2 regions of the Marinomonas sp. PE14-40 genome follow, and region 2 is predicted to be linked to the other one. Evidence: riboswitches for the same ligand, from Rfam matches in the RefSeq annotation. Region 2 holds a riboswitch; the other holds the start of a gene.
The links. Region 2 has a riboswitch for thiamine pyrophosphate ahead of thiD (bifunctional hydroxymethylpyrimidine kinase/phosphomethylpyrimidine kinase). Riboswitches for the same ligand answer to the same signal wherever they lie in the genome.
Positions count from the first base shown of each region.

Region 1: another riboswitch for thiamine pyrophosphate. It lies ahead of thiB (thiamine ABC transporter substrate binding subunit); the one in region 2 lies ahead of thiD (bifunctional hydroxymethylpyrimidine kinase/phosphomethylpyrimidine kinase).

Region 1 covers NZ_CP130700.1:2,463,374-2,466,918, reverse strand. Annotated here, with positions in the region: gene Q0A08_RS11390 (3-deoxy-D-manno-octulosonic acid transferase) at 1-820, shown strand, start outside; gene Q0A08_RS11385 (HAD family hydrolase) at 977-1,657, opposite strand; TPP riboswitch at 1,749-1,860, shown strand; gene thiB (thiamine ABC transporter substrate binding subunit) at 1,964-2,980, shown strand; gene thiP (thiamine/thiamine pyrophosphate ABC transporter permease) at 2,977-3,545, shown strand, end outside.
Region 2 covers NZ_CP130700.1:996,638-1,000,182, reverse strand. Annotated here, with positions in the region: gene Q0A08_RS04550 (lipase family alpha/beta hydrolase) at 1-157, shown strand, start outside; gene Q0A08_RS04545 (lipase secretion chaperone) at 171-1,208, shown strand; TPP riboswitch at 1,372-1,476, shown strand; gene thiD (bifunctional hydroxymethylpyrimidine kinase/phosphomethylpyrimidine kinase) at 1,538-2,380, shown strand; gene Q0A08_RS04535 (ABC transporter ATP-binding protein) at 2,373-3,245, shown strand; gene Q0A08_RS04530 (ABC transporter permease) at 3,242-3,545, shown strand, end outside.

The DNA.
Region 1 (3,545 bases), 1.5 Mb from region 2:
AAAGGGAATGGCGATTTATATTGTTAACGCAAGGTTAAGTGAGAGGTCATTTAAAAAATACGCTAAATTTGCAGGATTCTCTAAAAGATTAATGTCCTTGCCGGATCGTATTTATGCCCATGCTGATGCTGATGCAAAACGCTTTGCAGATTTGGGTGCGAAGCAGGTGTTAGTAACAGGCAATATTAAGTTTGATTTAAAGGTTAATCCTCAGGTTATTCAAGATAATTGGCAACAATACTTTGTTAAAAATGAGTTTGTTTGGATCGCAGCCAGCACCCATGAAGGTGAGGATATTCCATTATTGGAAGAGCATCTTGTACTAAAAGCACAACACCCAAGTGCTGTGCTTATTATTGTGCCTAGACACCCTAAAAAGTTTGAGCAGGTCTATCAGCAAGCTTCTGCTAAGTTTGAAAATGTAGGGCTTCGCTCTGAAACCCCCATGGAAGAGTGGTGTAAACTCGATGTGTTAGTAGGTGATAGCATGGGAGAGATGATGCACTATTTCCAAGCATCTGATCTCGCGTTTGTGGGAGGGAGCTTAATTGAGCGAGGTGGTCATAACCCAATCGAGCCAGCTCTCCTATCTAAGCCTGTATTGGTTGGCGAGCACACTTTTAATTTTAAAGACATTACTGAAAGTTTGGTTTTATCTGGTGGCGGGTTACGTTGCAAAAATAGTGAGTTGGTAGGTAGTCTATTGCTTGCTTTTGCAAAAGATAAAACACTCGTCATAGAAACGGGCGCTGCAGCCTATGAGTATGCATTGAGTAATCAAGGGGCTGTTGAGAGAGTATTGGACTCAATTAGCTCTTGATGTAGTTTGCTTCACTGTAGCAGGTTTCAATGCCTTTCAGTTTTATATCATTTGTCACACCTTAGTTTACTAAGTGGTTTCCTATATAGAGAAAGAGATAATTGCGCGATAGTGTGGCTACTCTGTCTCTTGCGATGAAAATAAATTCCAAGTCTTCTAATCTAATAACGCTTTAAAATCTGATAAGCAGATTTTAGCTATGCTCATATCATTCTTGATATTAAATTCATGTCTAATACCAATAACATCACAACCTGCTTCATTTGCTGCGCTAAGGCCTGCAAAAGAATCTTCAAATACTAAGGCGTCTTTTGCTTCAATATTGAGCTTTTTTAGTGCGACAAGATAAGCTTCGGGATGGGGCTTGTGTCGACTAACATCTTCTTGGCTGATGATAAGGTCAAAAAAGTTGTCTAATTCCAGTTGAGTTAATACTTGTTCTATCATCCAACTGGCAGCGCTACTTACCACGGCGACTTTACAATCAAGCTGGGATAACTGTTTAAGGTAGGGTTTGATGTTCGGGCTTAGGTCAAGTTGATCTTTTAATAGTCTTCGGTAGTGTTGTCTAAAGTATTGATTAAATTCAGCTAAATCAGGGTTTATCTTTGCTGACTTAAAAAAGTGTTGAGTAACACTTGGCCAATCTTGTCCCATGACATCTTGATAGATAAGGTGATCTGCTTTACTGCCATAATCTTGACAGGCTAATGCTAACGCTTTGCCTTTTAATGGTTCTGAGTTAACTAAGGTACCGTCTAGATCAAATAAATAAGCTTGGTATTCTCTTTGTTTTGTTGATTGCGTGTGTGAGTTTAACAAGATTCTTCCTTTCATTTTTATACGCCATACATGGCATGCCTTTTGTTTTGGTTAAGAGCAGGAAACTGGCCTTAAGTTCAAAATATCGTTACAATCCGCTTCGATTTTTTATCTCATGGGGTGCTCTATTCGTTTTCGATGTGGGGCTGAGAAGCAAAGCTAACCCAATGAACCTGATCCAGATTATGCTGGCGTAGGGATTGAGATCCTCTACTTAACGCTTATTGTGACTTAATTTAATAGGTCCAAGTTTAATAGTAGAGAGCCTTCAAGCCTCGCCGCTCACAATGCCACATTAGGCTTGTTTTTAGGAGCGACAAAATGCGAACACCTTATATTACTTCAATAGCGCTAGCTTCCCTTGCCAGCTTGTCTTTATCAGCCTCTATGGTACAGGCCGAAGAAACAAAGATACTAAATGTTTATACCTATGATTCATTTGCATCGGACTGGGGCCCAGGTCCTAAGATTAAAACGAACTTTGAAAAAGAGTGTGCTTGTACTCTAAATTACGTCACCTTAGATTCTTCTGTTGGTATTCTATCTCGCGTTCAGCTTGAAGGAAGCGGTTCAAGAGCGGATGTTCTATTAGGCTTAGATTTGAATTTAATGCAAGCTGCTAAAGCGAGTGGTTTAGTTGCTGAGCATAATGTAGATACTAGTAAGGTAACAACACCAGGTGGATGGAGTGATTCTCATTTTGTGCCTTTTGATCAAGGATATTTCGCATTTATTTATAATACTGAAACCTTGAAAGAAGTGCCTAAGTCTTTGAAGGACGTAGTAGAAAATCAAGACCTTTCTGTAATCTACCAAGATCCAAGAACCAGTACACCTGGTTTAGGTCTGATGTTGTGGATGAAATCAGTTTATGGTGATGATGCCGCTGAGGCTTGGCAGACATTAGCAGGCCATACTAAGACAGTAACCAAGGGTTGGTATGATGGTTATAGTATGTTTCTAAAAGGTGAAGCTGATCTTGTTTTAAGTTATACCACATCACCTGCTTACCATATGGTGGTAGAGAGTGAATCTAAATATCAGGCCGTGCCTGCATCGGAAGGTTTTTATCCTCAAGTTGAAGTGGCAGCTCAATTGAAAAATGCACCTAACAAGGCGCTAGCGGATCAATTTATGCAGTTTATTTTGACTCAAGGTTTCCAAGGTGAAGTAGCAACAGGTAATTGGATGTTTCCTGTTATTGAGTTAGGAGATAACTTACCAAAAGCATTTACTGGTCTTGAACAGCCAACTAAAGTATTAACTTTGCCTGCAGAGCAAGTTGCTGCTAACCGTAAGCAGTGGATTAATGAGTGGTTAGATTCAGTGACTCAATGAGACTAGGCTTATTTGGTGGTAGGCTTGATAAAAGTTTACTGCCAGCTATCTTAATTGTTAGCGTTTTCTGTATTATTGGTATTGCGAGTTTCGTTGTTTTGCTCGCTTTCCAAGATGTTTCAAACTGGTATGAAACCCTTTCGAGCCGTTACATCTGGCGACTACTTAAATTCTCTCTCTGGCAAGCTTTGCTAAGTAGTGTGCTCAGTCTCATTGTTGCCATCCCTGTTACAAGTGCCTTAATGCATCGACGTTTTAAGGGGCGGGATTTTCTATTGCAACTTTTTTCAATTTCTTTAGTTGTGCCAAGTATAGTGGCAATTTTAGGGATAGTTGTTGTTTATGGACGTAGTGGCTGGATTACCTCAGTAACGGATGTTGAGCTACCTCTTTATGGATTGTTTGGTATCTTACTAGCACATGTGTTTTTTAATATGCCGCTCGCTGTTCGTATACTTATACAGGCACATAATCTCATTCCTTCTGGTCAATGGCGTTTATCTTATCAACTTGGCTTTTCTCGATGGAATGTATTTCGATGGATGGAGTGGCCTTATTTACGTAA
Region 2 (3,545 bases):
TTGTGATAGTAATCTTGGTATGGTTGTACGTAACGATTACAGCATGAACCATCTAGATGAGGTAAACCAATTCTTTGGTATACATCACTTGTTTGCAACTGATCCTTTAACCGTCTATCGCACACATGCTAATCGTCTTAAAAATGCTGGCCTTTAATGATTGGTGAGTTATGAATATTTCCCTAACTAAGAAAGTCTGCTTAATCGCGTTTGGTGGACTTGCATTTCTTGGTTTGGCGAAGTGGACAGGTGTTGCTTATCAAGCAGCGCCTGTCTTACAGACCAATCAAGATCAAGGCTCTTTAACTAATAACCAAATTTCAAATAAACCAGTTGAATCATTCGTTTTGTCATCTTCAGAAAAAGCCGACATAAAGGCTCAACTGAATGTTGCACAAAATAATGAATACAATCGCTTCAAAGATAAATTTGAATGGATAGGCTCACAATCCTCGTTAAGGGGAACCAGTATAGCTGGCTCATATCCTATTGATGCAGAAGGGCATTTATTTCCTCATATTAGTATTAAGCACAGATTTGATTATTTTATGACGCTGCTTGGTGAATTATCGTATGAACAACTCATTGAGTTAATTAAAGAAGATATCAAGCTATCACTTGAAGAGCCTGCTCGGAGAGAAGCGCTTGAGTTGTTGGGAAACTATCAAGCCTTTAAATATGCATTAAAAGCGTTAGACGATGAGTTTTCGAATTATCAAGTTAATCTAAAAGATAAAGACGCTATCATAAATAGACAAATTAACTTGTATCAAGAAATTGACATGTTGCGGTATGAGTACTTTGAACCTGATTATAGATTGGCTTTTTTTGAGCAGGATATTGCAGATGAGCAAGCGCTCATCGCTACATTACAGGGCAATGATGTTGCTAATTTAGCGGAGGATAAAACTAAACTAACTGGTTTAATTAATACATTAGAGCAAAAAAGCGAAGCGACAGGTGAGGACTTGTTTGATCTACAAGCAAAGGAGTTTGGAGTAGAGGCAGCGCAAAGGCTTGCTAATGTGAGAGAGTCTCAAAATGAGCTTAATACAAGAGTGCGACAGTTTATAATACAAAAAGAAAGTATCTTAAATTCAGGTCTTTCTCATGAAGATCAAAGCTTAGAACTAAAGTACTTAATTGAATCTAAATTCAGTTTAAGTGAGCAAAAAAGGTTAACTGCATTAGTCGCTATACTGCAGTGATATCATTAATGTGTTAACTGTTAATATATTGATTTATAGAGTAAATAAATTGAGCTGTAGTTAAAAAATATATTTATTATAACGAATTTCTAGTTACTAAGCGGTTGACACTTGTCGTTTGTAAAGGCACTATCACGCAAAATTTGCTTTACAGCAATACAGATAAAGTTAGTCGGGGTGCTCTTTAGAGCTGAGACTGAGGCTTGCCTCTAGACCCGTTGAACCTGACCCAGTTAATACTGGCGTAGGGAACTGGCAAGCCTCATTTCTTTTAGACAATTTCAATCAGTCTGTCTTTTTTAGGCTCCAGTTATTATTAGGAGCCTTATATGCAAACACATAATCAACCTCATATTTCGTTAACCATTGCCGGGTCTGACAGTGGCGGGGGCGCAGGTATTCAGGCTGATATAAAAGCAATGTCAGCAACAGGGTCATTTGCTTGCTCAGTGATTACTGCGCTTACGGCACAAAATACTCAAGGCGTCAGTGCCATTCATCCTGTGCCAAAATCGTTTGTTGAAGCCCAATTAGAAAGCGTTTTTTCCGATATGAAAGTTGATGCTGTTAAAATTGGCATGCTTTCAGATGCAGATACAATTCTTATGATTGCTCAGGCGCTTAAAAAGTATCAACCTAAATTCATAATATTAGACCCTGTTATGGTCGCAACAAGCGGCGATGTTTTATTAGAGTCAAAAGCAATTTCCAGCCTAGTTAATTACCTAATTCCTTTAGCAAATTTGATCACTCCAAACCTCTATGAAGCGCAAGTGTTGTTAGGGCGAGACCTTAATGCTTTCCCAAAATCTAATACTGAGTTAGAAAGCACAGCACAATCTCTTTTAGCACTTGGTTCTCAAGGTGTCTTATTAAAGGGTGGGCATATGGACACTCAAGACAGCACAGATGTTTGGGTGACTGAAAATCAATTCGAGTACTTTTCTAAGGAAAGAATAATTACAACTAATACTCATGGAACTGGTTGTACTTTGTCTTCTGCGATAACAAGTTACCTGGCCCAAGGTTTCTCAATGTCTGAGTCAATTAGAAAAGCCAAGACTTATATCTCCCATGGTTTAGTGGCGGCTAAGGATTATCAATTAGGACAAGGTAGCGGCCCTGTTGATCACTTCTTTATGCTGAATCAATCAGGTTTGATGCATGATTAACCCTAACGCTTTAGCTTCAAAGATCATGGCTCAAAAAGAGTATGTGGTGACAGCAAGTCTACAATATCAGCAGAGCCTTGATTATATATATCATGAGGTAGAGTTGAGGCTAGCTGCAAATCAGGTTACCTGTTTGTTAGGACAAAGTGGCTGTGGCAAATCTAGCTTGTTAAAGCATTTAGTAGGGCTCCATAAGAGTGCATTTGTAAATGAGTTAGCGATACAAACTAATGAAGATGCAAGCTTAGATGTGAAAAAATTTCGACAATCGCTTGCTTACATGGCACAGCAAGACCTGTTACTGCCATGGTTATCTGTTATTGATAATGTTCTGCTAGCTTATGATCTAAAGCGCCCAATATTGAAAAATAAAAGTCAATTTGATCAGACGTTAAAAGACCGAGCGTTATCAATTTTAGAGCAAGTCGGTTTATCGAATAAAGCAGATCATAACGTATCGACTTTATCTGGCGGTATGAGGCAAAGAGTCGCTTTAGCCAGAACCTTAATTCAAGATAAATCCATTATCCTAATGGATGAGCCGTTTTCATCCGTCGATGCCATTACCCGTGATAAGTTGCAGCAGTTGAGTTGTCATTTATTCAAAAATAAGACCGTTCTTTTAGTTACTCATGACCCACTTGAAGCGTTAATCATGGGGCATAATGTTTTACACTTTTCTAGCTTTCCTGAAAGGCCAATAGCTAAAAATGAGCTGACTAAAGAAGAGCTAATTAAAACCAAAGCTAAGCGTAAAGCATTAGAATCTATGCCGTTACCCAATACTTATCCGCCACGAAAAATTGGTGAAGAAGTGTCAAGCTTTCACGGTAAACTTATGCAGATGATGCAGGCAAGACGATGAAAATACATGTAAATGCCAATGTATATCGAGTCCTGATTGTTAGCTTGGTTGTCATCTTTTTATGGTGGTTACTGGTTGCAATAACGCAAGTGCCAAGCTTTATATTGCCATCGCCAGAGAAGGTTTTTACTAGGCTCTGGCAATTAACGGATGTGTTATATCCTCACTTTTTGGTGACTCTAATTGAGATAATATTTGGAGTCTTACTGGGTGTATCTGCTGGGCTAATGTTTGCCATTTTTATGGTCTTCTTTAAGCCTGTTCGTCTCTGGTTATTGCCTGTATTACTTTTTAGTCAGG